One region of the Paenibacillus sp. FSL R7-0216 genome, then DNA from elsewhere that is predicted to be linked to it. Evidence: riboswitches for the same ligand, from Rfam matches in the RefSeq annotation. Region 1 holds a riboswitch; the other holds the start of a gene.
What was found. A riboswitch is a leader RNA that binds a small molecule or an ion and turns the genes downstream of it on or off. The one in region 1 is predicted to bind S-adenosylmethionine.
Positions count from the first base shown of each region.

Region 2: linked by a shared signal. The riboswitch ahead of metA (homoserine O-succinyltransferase) and the one ahead of MKZ15_RS18855 (methionine ABC transporter ATP-binding protein) in region 1 are both predicted to bind S-adenosylmethionine.

Region 1 covers NZ_CP150222.1:4,101,488-4,109,865, forward strand. Annotated here, with positions in the region: gene MKZ15_RS18825 (FAD-dependent oxidoreductase) at 1-63, shown strand, start outside; gene MKZ15_RS18830 (YuzB family protein) at 91-333, opposite strand; gene MKZ15_RS18835 (NifU family protein) at 412-657, shown strand; gene MKZ15_RS18840 (SDR family oxidoreductase) at 751-1,524, opposite strand; gene MKZ15_RS18845 (MetQ/NlpA family ABC transporter substrate-binding protein) at 1,889-2,770, opposite strand; gene MKZ15_RS18850 (methionine ABC transporter permease) at 2,834-3,502, opposite strand; gene MKZ15_RS18855 (methionine ABC transporter ATP-binding protein) at 3,502-4,518, opposite strand; SAM riboswitch class I at 4,625-4,786, opposite strand; gene MKZ15_RS18860 (Cthe_2314 family HEPN domain-containing protein) at 4,882-5,598, opposite strand; gene MKZ15_RS18865 (UbiD family decarboxylase) at 5,613-7,379, opposite strand; gene MKZ15_RS18870 (heme A synthase) at 7,512-8,378, opposite strand, start outside.
Region 2 covers NZ_CP150222.1:1,633,570-1,641,947, forward strand. Annotated here, with positions in the region: gene MKZ15_RS07135 (5'-3' exonuclease H3TH domain-containing protein) at 1-431, shown strand, start outside; gene MKZ15_RS07140 (DUF3055 domain-containing protein) at 635-937, opposite strand; gene MKZ15_RS07145 (HRDC domain-containing protein) at 1,176-2,180, shown strand; gene corA (magnesium/cobalt transporter CorA) at 2,632-3,567, opposite strand; SAM riboswitch class I at 4,055-4,188, shown strand; gene metA (homoserine O-succinyltransferase) at 4,307-5,242, shown strand; gene MKZ15_RS07160 (aminotransferase class I/II-fold pyridoxal phosphate-dependent enzyme) at 5,232-6,449, shown strand; gene MKZ15_RS07165 (aminotransferase class I/II-fold pyridoxal phosphate-dependent enzyme) at 6,446-7,609, shown strand; gene mqnC (cyclic dehypoxanthinyl futalosine synthase) at 7,774-8,378, shown strand, end outside.

The DNA of each region.
Region 1 (8,378 bases):
GGCCGCGTCCCGCGTCTGCTCAAAAGCGGCGTACTATGGATGTCCAAACATCATATTGGATAAACGAAGGAAGGGAGCGTAGCCAAGGCCTCAAGTGGCCTCCGGATGTGTCTCCCTGATTTTTTGCAGGATCCGTTCCGCGAGCTGCTCAGCGTCTTCCCCTTCTACCTGCTCCCCGTCAACCAGCACGTACGGGAACAGATAACAGGTACCGCAAGCGGTTAGGCAGCCGTATTCATATACGTCGCAATCCACTTGTTCCTTCACTTGCCGGATCGCTTCCCCTGTACCTAAACTGGCGTTATTCGCACAAAATTCAAGGATCGGTTTCATCTTCCGTCCTCCCCATGAAGAAGCATTTAAATTTTTGACTTTTTGTAATATAATAAGGCAAGAAAGGAGTTGAATACAATGAGTGAAAGCGTACAAGATCAATTGTATGATGAAGTATTAGAAGTTTTGGACAAACTGCGGCCTTTCCTGCAGCGTGACGGTGGCGACGTTGAACTCGTCGACGTTGAAGACGGCATCGTGAAGCTGAAATTGATGGGTGCCTGCGGTAGTTGCCCAAGCTCCACCATCACCCTCAAAGCCGGGATCGAACGCGCCCTGTTTGAAGAAGTAGAAGGCGTGGAAGAGGTCGTTCAAGTATTCTAACTTTGCAATCCATGAATGATTAGCTCTTCAGCAGGAGGGTTTAAACGAACTCGGCCCCCGGCAAATTGCCGGAAGGCCGGGTTTTTTGTTAGTTCAGGAGGGTTTAATCCATGGTCGGATCGGGTCAAGCCCCCCAGAGATATCCATGATATTGCCAGTGATAAAATCGGAGTCCGTATGGCACAAAAATGCGATCACGCGGGCGATATCCTCCCCGCTTCCCGGCCGTCCCAGCGGCGTCTCCCCATCCTGAAGTCCGCGGACTTCATGGATCGACATCTCCTTGTGGCCCCCGCGGATATCCCCCGGGCAAACCATGTTCACCGTGATGCCATAAGGCGCCTCCTCGACGGCCAGCGTCTTCGTAAAGGACACAAGCCCGGTTTTGGCTGCCGCATAAACGGCCCGGTGGGGCCAGGCGCGCGACTCGGAGGCATGACCAAACCCGAAATGGATGATCCGCCCCCATCTCTTCTCCCGCATCCCCGGCAACACGAGATGATCCAGCAGCAGGCTGCCGACCAAATTCCCCTCGATCATGCCCAACACTTCGCTCTGGCTGTAATCGGCAAACAGCTTGCGTTCCCGAATAAACGGTCCGGCATTGTTGACCAGAATATCAATGGTCCCCAGCTGCTCGTTCACCTGACGAGCCAGTTCCTCGCTTTGCTCCCGGCTCGATACATCGGCTTGCACTGCGATACAACGTACGCCAAGTCGCTCGATGTCCGATCGGAGAGAGAGCGCTTCCGCTTCACTATGTACGTAATTTAGTGCAATATGGCACCCTTGCTCTGCTAGGGTCAGCGCAGTTTTCTTCCCGAGGCCTTTCGCGCTTCCGGTAATTAAGGCGACTTTGCCGTGCAACGTTGTTCTCCTCCTCCCAGGTGCAGTTACCCTTAAGTATAAAAGATTTGAGGGATTCCCACAAACTGCCGTTGCCAACGCTCACCCAAATGCAAAAGTGCAGTTGAATATCACCCAAAATCCCCTAACCATCGTGTTCAAATGCAAAAGTGCAGTTGAATTCACGTCAAAACGGTCTCTTGGGGCCGATTCACCTCCAACGAGATGTACTTTTACCTTTCATTGACCAATAATCGGAGATTTACCGAAAATGAACTGCAGTTTTGCAGTTGAGAGAGGGTGGGCGTGCCTAACTGACCGTAAAAGAGTAAGATAAAAAAAACCCGCTGCACAACGCAGCGGGACATGTCTGCTTCTTTACTACTTAGAATACCGGTACCAAAGCGCCTTGGTACGTGTCGTTGATGAACGTTCTAACCTCATCGGAAGTCAGAGCTTTCGCCAGCTTCTGGATTGCTTCGGAATCCTTATTATCAGGACGGGCAACCAGAATGTTCGTGTACGGCGATTCCTTATCTTCGATGAACAAAGCATCCTTCGTCGGATTCAGTTTCGCTTCCAGCGCATAGTTCGTATTGATCAGCGCCAGATCCACTTCGGCCAATTGGCGAGGCAACATGGCTGCGTCGGTTTCGATGATTTTCAGGTTTTTCGGATTTTCTACGATGTCCTTCTGCGTTGCCGTAATTCCAGCTTCGTCCTTCAGCTTAATCAACCCTTGCTTCTGCAGCAGCAGCAGCGCGCGACCGCCATTGGTCGGGTCGTTCGGGATCGCCACTTTGGCGCCGTCCGGAATTTCTTCCGTGGATTTATATTTGTTCGAGTAAGCGCCAAACGGTTCAACGTGAACGCCTACGACCGAAACGAGGTCAAACCCGTTTTGGGCATTTTGCTCGTCCAGATAAGGCTGATGCTGGAAATAGTTCGCGTCCAGCTCTTTTTCATACAGCTGTACGTTCGGCTGCACATAGTCGGTAAACTCTTTCACTTCCAGCTCCACGCCTTCTTCCTTCAGCTTCGGCGCGATAAACTTCAGAATATCGGCATGCGGTACGGTAGCACCTACAACCAGCTTCACCGGCTCTGCTGCCGTTTGGTTCCCAGCATTCGCTGCATTCCCCTCAGCAGCCGATGTATTTCCAGCCGTGTTACCTTCAGCTCCGTTATTGGCGGCGTTATTGCTGCCGCAAGCGGCCAACACCAACACCAACACGAGTGTAAGTAAAGATAATGTCCATTTTTTCATTGCAGGTTCTCCCCCTTAAGAGTGTTTTTTGAATAAGGATACTTCTATCTATTTAGGATTTCCTTATTTCCGCGTAAAAAAGATCACTAGCCGGTCTCCCAGCATTTGCAGTACTTGCACCAGAATCACCATGAAGATCACCGAAACGATCATGACGCCCGTTTCGTACCGGTAATACCCGTAACGGATCGCCAGGTCACCGAGTCCGCCTCCGCCTACCATGCCTGACATCGCGGTATACGACACCAGCGTGACCACGGTAATCGTCATGCCTGCGATCAAGCCGGGCAGCGATTCCGGGAGCAGCACCTTGCGGATGATCTGGAAGGTGGAAGCCCCCATCGCCTGGGAAGCTTCAATTACCCCGCGGTCAACCTCGCGCAGCGCCGTTTCCACCAGACGCGCGAAGAACGGGGCTGCCCCAATCACCAGCGGCGGAATCGTGCCTTCCACGCCGGTGGATACGCCCATGAGGGTCCGCGTGACCGGAATCAAGGCGACGATCAGGATGATGAACGGTACCGAGCGAAGAATGTTCACGATCAGCGAAATCAACCTGTAAACCCATCCTAATACCAAGGATTGGGAACGCGAGAAGGTGAACAGCAATACCCCGAGCGGGAGCCCGATCACGAAGGTGAACAAGGTTGCATACCCCATCATCTGCAAGGTATCCAGCGTAGCTGTGCCCATCTCCGACCAATCAATGGCTCCGAGGTCCAGTCCTCTCATTACTCGATCACCTCCACGTCAAGATCGCGTTCCTGCAAGAGCGACAGCGTGCGCTCTACCTGGTCGTCTTCGCCTTCGAACGATACGGTCAGTTGACCATACGGAGTATCCTTGATCGTGGAGATCGTTCCTTGCAGGATGGCGAAGTTGACGCCAGTTTCCCGCACGACCTGGGACAACACCGATTCATAAGTTTTCGCGCCCAGGAACGTGATTTTCACCAGCCTGGACCACTCCGGATGCGGTACGGAAGCCGCCAGTCTCACGCCTTCTTCCCCCGCCGCCTCCCGGTGAATGAACTCCCGGGTCACCATGTGCTTCGGTTTCAGGAACACTTCCGTCACCGGACCTTGCTCCACGATGCCGCCTTCGTGAATGACCGCCACCCGATCGCAGATGCTCTGGATGACATGCATTTCATGCGTGATCAGCAGAATCGTCAATTGGAATCGCTTGTTGATGTCAAGCAGCAGCTTCAGGATGGAGTCTGTCGTCTGCGGATCCAGCGCCGAGGTGGCTTCGTCGCACAGCAATACGTCGGGGTCGCTGGCCAGCGCTCGGGCGATTCCAACCCGCTGCTTCTGACCGCCGGACAGCTGCGCCGGAAACTTATGACGATGCTCCTCCAATCCGACCAAGGTAAGCAACTCGTTTACTTTCTCCGCAATCGCCGCCTTCGGCGTTCCGATCAGCGTAAGCGGAAATGCGATATTATCGTATACGGTCGCCGAGGAGAGTAGGTTGAAATGTTGAAAAATCATGCCGATTTTGCGGCGCTGCTGCTGAAGCTCCCGCTTGCCAAGCTTCGTGAGCTCAACCCCGCCGACCCACACCTCGCCTTCGGTCGGACGTTCCAGCAAATTGATACAACGGATTAAGGTGCTTTTGCCGGCGCCGGAGTGACCGATAACGCCGAAGATTTCGCCTTTGCGAACGCTAAGGTTCAACCCGGACAGCGCGGTGGTCGCCGTTTTTTTGGTGCCATATATTTTGGTAATCCCTTTAAGTTCGATCAATCGGCTAACCTCCTGTTCCTAGCATAGACAATTATCGACCGGCGTATGAAAAAACAGAAAAGAGCCCTACAGATTCAAAGGGCTCTCTTTACGTAAAGACAATGCCTTCTCATCTGCCAAAACCATCTGCTCACAAACGCATTGGTTTTGAAGGAATTAGCACCATGACATTCGGTCCCATGACTTCAGCGGAATCAAACTTCCGCATCACGGGTGAATCGGTTGCTGGGCTTCATCGGGCCTTTCCCTCCGCCTCTCTCGATAAGAAAAATATGAAATTGTAGAGTCGTTAATTGAAACTATTGATGAGTATAATGAGTTTTGCCCATTTTGTAAAGAGAAAAAATAGGAACGGCGGATCGATCAGACCGCCGCTATTTTTTTCCAACGTTGATTAATGTAGTCAAACACCGTGAAATACGTGTCGCAAACCATACGGTATCCCTGTTCCAGTTCGCGGATATGCTGATCCAGATCCTCCAGGGCGACTTTCCCGAACAACGCCTGATGACGCTGCCACAGATCGTCCTTCATCTCCGAGTTCATGTAATGAATCTCCGTGTTTCTCCGCCGGCGCAGAACACCCAGGGCTTCCCGGTAGGTCTCTTTAATGGCGATCAACTGGTTCCCCAGCTCGGTATGGGTCTTCAGATAAGCGAACTGGCGCAGCACGGTAAAATAAGAGAAATGCATCTTTATCTTCGAGGTTTTCAAATCGAACAATTCGTTGAGCACCGTTCCCAGCTTGTCCAGCGCCGAGAATACGCGGATGAAGCCGTCCTTGTAAAAATAGACGTACCTCGCATAATCGGACCGCTCAACCGGATCCATGTCCTCGACGGATTCCGTCCGCACCTTTTTGCGGAAAAGGGCGGCGGCAAACAAAGATTGTTCGAGTTCATCCAACGAAGAGATCAAGCCGTGTACCCAAATCTCCAGCTTGCGGAAATCGTGTGAAGGATCCTGATGCTCTTTGATTTCCTTTTGCAGCAGCTTGATCGTTTGCACCATCGCGTCGATCGTTTCAGCTAGCCGACCCTCGTTTTGCCGAGGCGGCTCGCCAAGCAAGCTTCGCAGCATAGGCATACCCCGTTTCACAGAAAGTAGGATTTCCAACGTTGATCCACCAAGGAGACGATGTCCTCTTGCGGGAACAGCTCATCCGGATAACCCGGCTTCATGCGGGCATCGATAACCAGCGGCAGACTGTAAGACAGGTGATGTTGGCGTATTTCGGAAGCAGCGTAAATATCGCTGGCCGGATTAAACCGTGTAAACACCGTCCATAGAAACGCCGTCTGATCATGGGCCGCTGCCTCGGCGTTATCCACCAGTACCACAAACGGCCAGGCAGTCCCGCGTTCGCGAAGACGGCCAAGCAACCGTTCGGCAAGCTCCGGCTCATCCTCATAGGATGCACCGGAAACGACAAGACATCCGTCATGAAAAACTTGGATTGAACGGATTTCGGCGATCTCGCCTTCGTCATACGCACGCGGCAGCTCACGTACAGGATCCCCAACGCCGATCAATATCGCCTTGCTGCCATGATTCAGTTTATGGCCGGTATAATCCAGCGTGTCATGCGACGTGTTGTTGAGAATAAACAGATCCGTACGCGGATCGAAACGCTCCAGCACCGTCTTGAGCAGCAGGCGGAAATCCGCCAAATCGATCAGCTTGTCCGTCAGCATGAGGAATTTCGTCAGCGACAGTTGGCCCTCCCCCAGGATGCGGAACGCTGATACGAGGGCTTCGCGGGAGTAACTCTCGCGAACCACGGCCGAGCTCAAGGCATGGAATCCGCTCTCCGCGTACGTCCAAAGGGAGCGAACATTCGGCATCACGATCGGGAACGCTGGCGATAGCAGCTTTTGCAGGAAATCGCCTAGGTAGTAATCCTCTTGCCGCGGTTTGCCGACGATTGTTGCCGGATAGATCGCATTCTTCCGATGCCACATATGGTTCACGTGCAGCACCGGGAATTCATGTTGCAAGGAATAATAGCCGAAATGATCGCCGAACGGACCTTCAAGTCGGCGTTCGTGCGGCGGTACGAGCCCAGATATTGCGAATTCCGACTCGGCCGGAATCCGGTGGCCGCCCAGCGGATTCTCTGCCATCGGGAGCTTTTCGCCCAGGATGAAAGAAGCGACCAGCAACTCGGACAAATGCTCGGGAACCGGCGAAATAGCCGAGGCTACCATGGCCGGCGGGCCGCCCAAGAATACGGAAACCGGCAAAGGCTCCCCGCGTTTCTCGGCTTCGTGGTAGTGGAACCCTCCGCCTTTCTGGATCTGCCAGTGTACTCCGGTCGTCTGATCGTCGTACAGCTGAATCCGGTACATCCCCAGGTTATTTTCTTTCGGCTGCAGCGGATTTTCCGTATACACGAGCGGCAGCGTGATAAACGGGCCCCCGTCCTTCTGCCAACTCGTCACTTTCGGCAAATCCTTCAATGGCGTCTCCGTCCGGCAGACTTCGAGGATCGGGGCTTCGTTCTTGGATACGGTTTTCATACCGACCTTCAAAACGTCGCGTATCAGCCCCCGCTCGTTCCAAATCGCTTTGGGCGTCGGCGGCAGCAATTTATGTATCGCCTCGACCAGTTGGTTAGCAAGCATCTCGGGCCGAGGGCCAAAAGCCATTTCCACCCGGCGAGGTGTTCCAAACAGGTTGGTTGCCACCGGGAACGGCGTTCCTTTGACATTGGTAAACAGCAAAGCGGGGCCGCCGTCATCAATGACCCGCCGGTGAATTTCGGCCAACTCCAGATAGGGATCGACCGGCACGTCGATGATGGCGAGGTCGTTTTCTTTTTGCAGCGCATCGATCCATTGCCGTAGGTTCTTGTAACTCATCTTGTTGTCCTCCTATAAAAGACGGAATTGTCGTCCGTTCCTCACATAACGTTCGCTTATAGACAAAAGTATACCTTATCCGTGCAGCCGCTTGAGCGTCCGTCATTCTACAGATTCATGACAATCGCGTTGTCAAACCGCCTTGCCGGCCGACGTCGCCTGTACCTCGGGTGTTCGGCTCAACTGCCAAGTCCGGACGCTTAAATAGCAAAGGACTCCGAATAAAGCGGCCAATACGATAATGTGCGCGAGCGAAGCGAACAAATAAACATCGTAGTTGTTTAAGGTCAGCACAATGGTGGCCCCGGTGAACACCTGGACGATCACCAGCAGCGTTGCGGCGACACCCAGCTTGCGGATTTCCGGCAGACCGGGATGCTTGCGGAAGGCAAAGTGACCTACCGTGGCTATTACGACCAGCAGCAAAGCGGCCGCAACCCGGTGCAGAAAGGCGATGCCTTCCCCCCCGGACAGTTCGGGAACGAGTTGCCCGTTGCACAGCGGCCAACCGCTGCAACCGCCGGCCGAGTCCGTATGGCTGACATACGCGCCGATATAGACAACGATATAGGTGTAGCCGGTCGCTATCCAGGTCAGATTACGGAACGCCTTAGAAACCCGAGCCGAAGAAGGTGCATAGTCAGAAGACTGTGCATTAACTTGTCCGCGCTCCTCCTGGCGAACGCCCAGCACCAGCATGATCGAGCTCGCGAAGGCGATCAACGAGAACCCAAAATGCAGCGCCATGACGGCAGACGACGTAGGATAGATCACCGCCATCGCTCCCATAACGGCCTGTACCATAACGAAGATGAGCGCAAGCAGGGAATAGATCTGGAGGTCTTTACGGTTCTTCCGATACAACCAAAAGGCGACAAACGCCGCCAAAGAGACCAATCCAGCCGCCCCGCTGACGGCACGGTGGGAATATTCAATCATCGAAGCAAGTGTATGAGCAGGAACAAATTTCCCGTGACAAAGCGGCCAATCGTTGCCGCA
Region 2 (8,378 bases), 2.5 Mb from region 1:
GGACGAGCGTGATCATCATGAAGAAAGGCCACGGCAATTACATGGTGTATACGCCGGAGGCCTTGATGGAGGAGAAGCAGTTAACGCCCGGACAGATCGTAGATCTGAAGGGCTTGATGGGGGATACGAGCGACAACTATCCGGGCGTGCGTGGCATCGGCGAGAAAACAGCCCTGAAGCTGGTGCAGGAGCACGGCTCGGTGGAAGGGATCCTGGCCAACCTGGATCAGCTCTCCAAATCGATCCGCGCCAAAATCGAAGCCGATCTCGACATGCTGCATCTCTCCCGGCAATTAGCCACCATCCGCTGCGACATCGAATTGGAGTGTGCGGTAGAAGCCTGCCGGCTCGAGTTGAACGCAGCGCAAGTGGTCTCTAAGTTCGAGGAGTTGGAGATGGCCAGCGTCAGCGCCTGGATGGGCGTTGTATAACCGACTTTTGATCACGAAGTGAATCAGGAAGCGGATTCGGCATCGAATCTTGAATTCAGCCGGGCCTTCCGTTGCTCACGTAGCCTCCAGCTACGCTCCGCTACTCAGTCCCTAGCTTCATCCAACCTTCTCGGTGCTGAAAAGCCGGTTTCACGGAAGTGATTCGAGAAGTTTTTTTGACATCGAATCTTGAATTCATCCCTTTAATCGGTGAAGTACGGCTCTCCCAGGACTTGATATAGGAACGTGCGCAGCTCGGAACCTTCCTCTTCGGTCAGGTTATAAATATGCTCGAGGTAACCTTCCTCGTCCAAATCGTCGGTGCCAAGAATGGCCGTGCGTCCGTTATGCAGGTCGGTGACCAGCTTCTTGCCATAAAAACGATTGGTGGTCGTGACCGCGAGGTCAAAGCGTTTCAGGGATCCTCCGATAAAGGTAACGAATCGGGTCGAGGTGCTTTCGGTGCTGTCGGACAGGAAATCGAGTTCTTGATGCGGGTCGCTCATTCTGTATGCCTCCTTGAATTGGGAATGTCTCTCGCTATTATACCGGAAAACGTGAAGCGATGGGACAATGAAAAAATCCGCATTGACAGCTTGGTTAAACATGGTATTATTAGGGATAACAGGTTACGTTTGGGGGAAGCACCTCTTTTGCGAAATTCGCGGAAGAGGTGCTTTTTTGCGTTTGCGGTTCATGTAAGATACTCCTTCGTAGCTGAAATTTTAAGGAGGCGACAGGTTGATGCGAATCGTATTTTTAAACAGTTTGGAGAAGAAGGATAGCGGGGCCATGATCCAGGGGGCGCAGGTGTGGATTGGAGAGGAGGAAGGCATTTGGCGGATGGGCTGGAATGAGCTGTTGGCTGACGGCCAGAGTGAAGATCTGTGGTATGAAGGGTCATCCTGGTCGGAGATGCTGCATGTTTATCGCCATCGATTAGCCGCTAAGCTGGGCGAGGGATTTCGCCCCGTGATGGAAGGCATTTGGGATGAGAAGGAAGGGGTGACCGGGCGCGGCATGGTGGCGCAGAAGCTGTTTTGCTATAGCGAGTTAAACGGTAACGAGCCGGTTTACAACGAATTGACGGCATGGCGCCGGAAGAAAGCTTCAGCGGAACGCAAAGCGCCTTATCTGATTGCCAGCAACCGATTGTTGCGGATGATCAGCGTATTTTTGCCGCAAACGGCGGATGAACTGCTACAGTTGCCGGGTGTCGGGGAGAACAAAGCCGGCGAATACGGCGCTGAGCTGCTCGAAATCACGAAAGCGGTGGAGCGGAAGCGGACGTTCCCGCTGGATTGGGTCGAGCAGGAGATTGATGGCGAGGTATTCCGTACCTGGCTGTATAAACAGAAGGAAGTCAAATACCGGGCCGAGATGGAGAAGTTCAGCATCCGACGGGCTGCGCTGGAGGCGTTGGCGGAAGGGCTAAAGGTGGAGGATATTTGCATGCGGACGGGCATTGAGCGGCGGGATGCGGTCGAGTTACTGGAGAATTTGGAGAAGGAAGGCTACAACACCGATGATTTGGTGAGCGCAGAGCTAGAAGAGATGTCTGAAGCTGAGCAACAGGCCGTTTGGCATGCTTACGAAGAGCTGGGTGATGCACTCCTGAAGCCGGTCTTGCACAAAGTGTACGGGACCGAAGCCGCAGAAGGCAGCAGTCTCGATACGTTATATGAACGATTGCGCCTGATTCGCATCCGGTACCGCCGCCAGCGGGAGAGCGCTCGGCACGCGGGGTAAAACGGCGGAAACAGCAGTAACGCCAGTAACAGCAGTAAAAGTAGCTGGAACAGTAAGAACGGAGTATAGCAGTAGAGACGGTAAAGGTAGTAAAGGCAGTAAAGGCAGTAAAGGCAGTAAAGGCAACTGTCTGAGGACCTACTCGAGCTTCAGCCGGAGGGTTGAGCCCTCCTTCGGCCGAATGAACTGTAAAAGTGCAGTTCGTTCGGCCGTTTTTGCCGCTAAAACACAAATGAACTGCAAAAATGCAGTTCATTTGTGGGGGATATAAGGAAAAATACATATTTATCCCGAAATCAACTGCATTTTTGCAGCTGAAAGGCACAATCTGAGTATTTTGTGGCGAAATAACTGGACTTTTACAGTTCAGATACGTCCACTCATCCATCGAAAAAGGCCAACGAGGACTTATCGTCCAAGTTGGCCTCATGGTTCAAATGTGTACGTTCCTCTAAATCCAATCCCTTTTCCGGAATATATAAAACATCCCTAAACCCAAGGCAAGCATGATGCCGAGGACGATAAAGTAGCCGTACTGCGAATGCAGCTCCGGCATATGGTCGAAGTTCATACCGTAGATGCCGGTAATCAGAGTTAACGGGATGAAGATCGTTGTAATCGCGGTAAACACGCGCATGATTTCGTTGGCTCGGTTAGCGATGGCGGCCTGGTAGGCCTCGCGTAAGTTGCCGACGAGCTCGCGGAACGTATCGAAGTTCTCGGAGATCTTCACGGCGTTTTCGTAAATGTCGCTGAAATATTTTTGCAACTGGTCGTCGATCAGCCGGAGGTCTTTCTTGTTCAGAATGTTGATGACTTCCTTCTGCGGCCCAAGCACTTTCTTCAGCCACAGGATTTCGCTTCGCAGCCCGATGATTTCGTTCAGATGCGAACGTTTGGTATGCATCAGGATATCTTCTTCCAGCTTCTCGATCTTTACTTCGATCCGGTCGCCGACGGTAAAGTAGTTATCGACCACCAGGTCGACCAGCAGGTACAGGAACCGGTCGGGCTCGCTGACCTCCTGTTCCCACAGAATCGGCTTCACGGCGCGAAGCTCGTTAATTTTTTGCTTAGTAACCGTAATGATATAATGCCGTCCCAAAAAGAGGTTTAACGCGCGCAGAAAAATTTCTTCATCATCATACCGAATGCTGTTCACCACGATAAAATAGTGGTTATCGTAGGTTTCGATCTTCGGACGTTGTTCTTCCTCGCTCAAGCAGTCTTCTACAGCCAGATCGTGCAGCGAAAATAAGGGCTGCAGCAGGGCGAGATCATCGACGTCGGCATCGATCCAGTAGAAGCCTTCTTCCGGAGCGGTGGTCGTCAGTTCCACATCTTCTACAGGGGTAAATACGCCGGCTTGGACATGACGGATTTTCATAAGCTTTCACTCCCTTTCCCCGGGCCTGCCGGCCTGGGATGCTCTTGGTTGAAGCATAGGAAAGGGACCAACCGTGGCTTGCCCGGAACGATGAAAAAGGCGTTTATGCAAACACCGGGAAAAGAAAGTGCCCTAAGCGTTCCGCAGGCATCCAGCGGGTCGGTTTCCTATGCGATTGGTATTCCTGGGTTGTCCTCTGCGGACTCGGGTCGCCTTCCATTCTCGGTTTCACCTCGCTATTTTCAGGTTGTTTGAACATTCGTCAAACCCTAGGGCCGTCTGGGCCTAAAGGCACTTGTCTAGTATAACGCCAGCGAATGAAATGTTTCAACCCAAAAGTATACTATGTGAGCCGGTTCAAAGCGGTCCATGAATATTCGTGTGATTTTTCTCTCAGGTTCTTGACGGAATGCCGCCAGATCCTTTAAAGTGAATGTCAAGGAGTAGGCGCGAAGCCGAGGTCCTTAACTAAACTAAATATAGCGAAATCTTATCAAGAGCAGGTGGAGGGACTAGCCCGATGATACCCGGCAACCGGCGATTTTCCTAAAAAATCGCAGCGGTGCTAATTCTTGCAGAACTGTCAGCTTCGAACGCTGAGCGGCTTCTGAGAGATGAGAGAGGCGCATACCGGATACGTAATGACCTTTCTCCCCGTGAGAGAGGTCATTCTGTTTACATGGCCCCTCAAACGGATGTTGATTTCTTAATGACGCTACGATAAAAGGAGTGAAACCACATGCCGATTAAAGTACCGGATCATTTGCCGGCAAAGGATGTACTGGCCAGCGAAAACATCTTTGTTATGGATGAGAGCCGCGCTTATCATCAGGATATCCGTCCTTTGCGGATTGCCATTCTCAACCTGATGCCAACCAAAGAAACGACGGAATCGCAAATCCTTCGTTTACTTGGAAATACGCCGCTCCAGGTTGAAATCGTCCTGCTCCACCCCAGTTCCCACACCTCGAAGAATACGCCAGCTGAGCATTTGGAGATGTTCTACAAAACGTTCGACGAGATCCGGAACCGCCGCTTTGACGGCATGATCGTGACCGGAGCCCCCGTGGAACAGCTGGACTTCGAAGAAGTGAATTATTGGGAAGAGCTGAAGGAAATCTTCGAATGGACCAAAACCCATGTGACCTCGACCATGCATATCTGTTGGGGCTCGCAGGCAGGCTTATATTACCATTACGGGGTTCGTAAAGTACCGCTCGCGAAAAAATGCTTTGGCGTATTCTCCCACACGGTAAACGATCCGAAGGTGAAGCTTCTGCGAGGGTTTGATGAAGTGTTCCAGGTGCCGCATTCCCGCCATACCGACGTAGAGCGGTCGGACATCGATCGGGTGCCGGAGTTGCAAATTCTGGCGGAATCGGACGAAGCCGGAATTTATTTGGTGGCCACTCGGGATGGTAGACATATTTTCGTAACCGGCCATTCGGAATACGATCCGGAATCGTTGAAATGGGAATATGATCGAGATGTTGCCAAAGGCATGGAGATCGAGTTGCCGGTGAATTATTATCCGAATGACGATCCGACCCGAGCGCCGCGTTCTTCCTGGCGGGCCCATGCAAACTTATTATTTTCCAATTGGCTAAACTACTATGTGTATCAAGAAACGCCGTACGATATCGATCTAACGGCCGACTTTGTATATGAGATCTAAAGTGGAGGGGTTGCAGGTGGGGGAGCAGAACAAGGAATGGCGGATCGAGAGCAGACTGGCGCAAATCGGATCGATGGAGGAACCGGTTACGGGTGCGGTGAACTACCCGATTTATCAAGCAACGGCGTTTCGCCACCCGCGCCTTGGGCAAAGCACGGGGTTTGACTACGCTCGAACGAAGAGCCCTACCCGCAAAGTGCTGGAAGACGCGGCGGCCACCCTGGAATCCGGTGACGCGGGGTTTGCCTGTAGTTCTGGAATGGCGGCGCTGCAGACGGTGTTTACGTTGTTTTCGCAAGGGGATCACCTCATCGTGTCGTTGGATCTCTATGGGGGGACCTACCGTTTGCTGGAGCGGATCATGTCCAAATATGGCGTAACCGCTTCTTATGTCGATACGAATGATTTAGATGCGCTGGAAAAGACCCGCCAAGTCAACACGAAAGCGGTGATCATCGAAACGCCAACCAATCCGTTGATGATGATCACCGATCTTGAAGCGGTATCGAAATGGGCGCGCACCCACGGGTTGCTAACGGTCGTAGATAATACGCTGATGACCCCGTATTTTCAGCGGCCGATCGAGCTTGGCGCGGATATCGTTGTGCACAGCGCGACGAAATATTTAGGTGGCCATAACGATGTCCTGGCCGGATTGATCGTAACGAAAGGGGAAGAACTGTCGCAGGAAATGGCGATCCTGCACAATTCGATTGGCGCGGTACTAAGCCCCTCCGATTCCTACCAATTGATGCGTGGAATGAAGACATTGGCGCTTCGGATGGAACGGCATGAAAGCAATGCACTCGCCATCGCGAAATTCCTGCAGTCGCATCCGCAGGTAGCGGAAGTGTTTCACCCGGGCTTGGAAGATCATCCGGGGTACGCGACGCAACGGAAGCAATCGAGCGGGAACACGGGGATTTTTGCCTTTAAGGTCACGGATGCCCGTTACGTGGAGCCGGTGCTGCGCCATCTGAACTTGATCGCGTTCGCTGAAAGTCTTGGCGGCGTGGAGTCGCTCATGACGTATCCGGCGGTCCAGACGCATGCGGACATTCCCGAGGAGATTCGAAAAGCGGTTGGCGTGGACGACCGGTTGCTGCGATTCTCTGTTGGTATCGAGCATGTTGATGATTTGATCGCCGACTTGAGCGGAGCACTGGAAGCGGCGCGACAGGAAGTCGAAGGGGGACAAGGCGCATGAGCGGGCAGGAGAAACGGGAAAACAAATTCGAAACGAAGCTAATCCATTTCGGCAGTGAGGTAGACGAAGCGACGGGCGCATCCAGCGTACCGATCTATCAGGCGTCGACGTTTCATCACCACGATATTTTTAATCCGCCGCAGCATGATTATAGCCGTTCCGGCAATCCGACGCGGCAAGCGCTTGAGGATTATATTGCGGTGCTGGAAGGCGGGGTGCAGGGCTTTGCCTTCGCAAGTGGGATGGCGGCCATTTCAACGACGCTGATGCTGCTCTCTGCCGGCGACCATATTATCGTGACGGAAGATGTGTACGGGGGTACATACCGGTTGCTGTCGAATATTTTGACTCGGATGAATATAGAGACGACGTTTGTGGACATGACGCAGCCGGAGTTGGTGAAGGCCGCATTAAAAGCCAATACGAAAGCTGTTTATATGGAGACGCCTTCCAACCCAACGCTGAAAATCACTGACATCGCGGAAATCTCCGCCTGGGCGCGGGAAAAGGGATTGCTCAGCATCGTGGACAATACGTTTATGACGCCGTATTATCAGCGCCCGATCGAGCTTGGAACGGATATCGTCCTGCATAGCGCGACCAAATTCCTTGGCGGTCACAGCGACGTGCTGGCCGGTTTAGCGGTGGCGCGGACGGACGAGTTGGCCCGTCAGCTGAAATACGTGCAGAACGGACTGGGCACCGTCCTGGGTGCGCAAGATTCATGGCTGCTGATGCGCGGCATGAAAACGCTGGGAGCCCGGATGGCGCATAGTGAGATCAGCGCCCGCAAGCTGGCTGATTGGCTGAGCCGCCGCGGCGATATCGACGCGGTGTTCTACCCCGGCCTAGCGAACCATCCTGGCCGCGAGGTCCAGGAGAAGCAATCGACCGGCTATGGCGCGGTCGTCTCCTTCGACGTCGGCTCGGGCGAGCGGGCGAAGCGTTTGCTGAACCTCGTGAAGCTGCCGCTCGTCGCAGTCAGCTTAGGCGCAGTCGAGAGCATCCTCTCCTATCCGGCAATGATGTCACACGCCTCGATGCCGCCGGAGGTTCGCGCGGAACGGGGCATTACCGACGGTCTGCTGCGTTTCTCCGTCGGACTCGAGGATATCGACGATTTGCTCGCCGATTTGGACGAGGCGCTTCGGAATAGTTAATGATTTCTACCTGAATCAACTCGGGCCGCATTTGCGGCCTTTTGTCATTTGTACCTGCAAATCGGGTGCTGTTTTTCTGGGCGTACCTGTGTTACGATTGAACTATCATTTCAATTTTCAGGTATTCTTAGGTATTCATTTATTGTTCTAAGGAGGCAGTGATTATGACTGCAATCGACGATATATTAAACAAGGCGCTGCAGGGTGGACGCCTCGATCTGGAAGATACCATACGGCTGTACGAGTCCGATGAAGTCGAGAAGATGGGACATACCGCGAACATTCTGATGGAGCGCAAGCATCCCGAACCGATTACGACGTTCGTCATCGGGCGAAATGTCAACTATACCAACGTATGCGACGTATACTGTCGGTTCTGTGCTTTTTACCGCCAACCGGGTTCGGATGAGGGATATGTGCTTCCGGACGAAGTGATTTTCCAAAAAATTCAGGAAACGATCGATGTAGGCGGAACGGAAATTCTGATGCAGGGCGGGACGAACCCTAACCTGCCATTTAGCTATTATACGAACTTGCTTAAAGCAATCAAGCAGCGGTTCCCGGACATTACGATGCACTCGTTTTCTCCTGCGGAGATTATGAAAATGAAGGAAGTGTCGGAAGGTCTTTCGCTGGAGGAAGTGGTACGCGAAATTCACGCGGCGGGCCTCGATTCGCTGCCGGGCGGCGGAGCGGAGATCCTGGACGATCGGACACGCCGGAAAATCAGTCGACTGAAAGGTTCCTGGAGAGACTGGATGGATGTAAT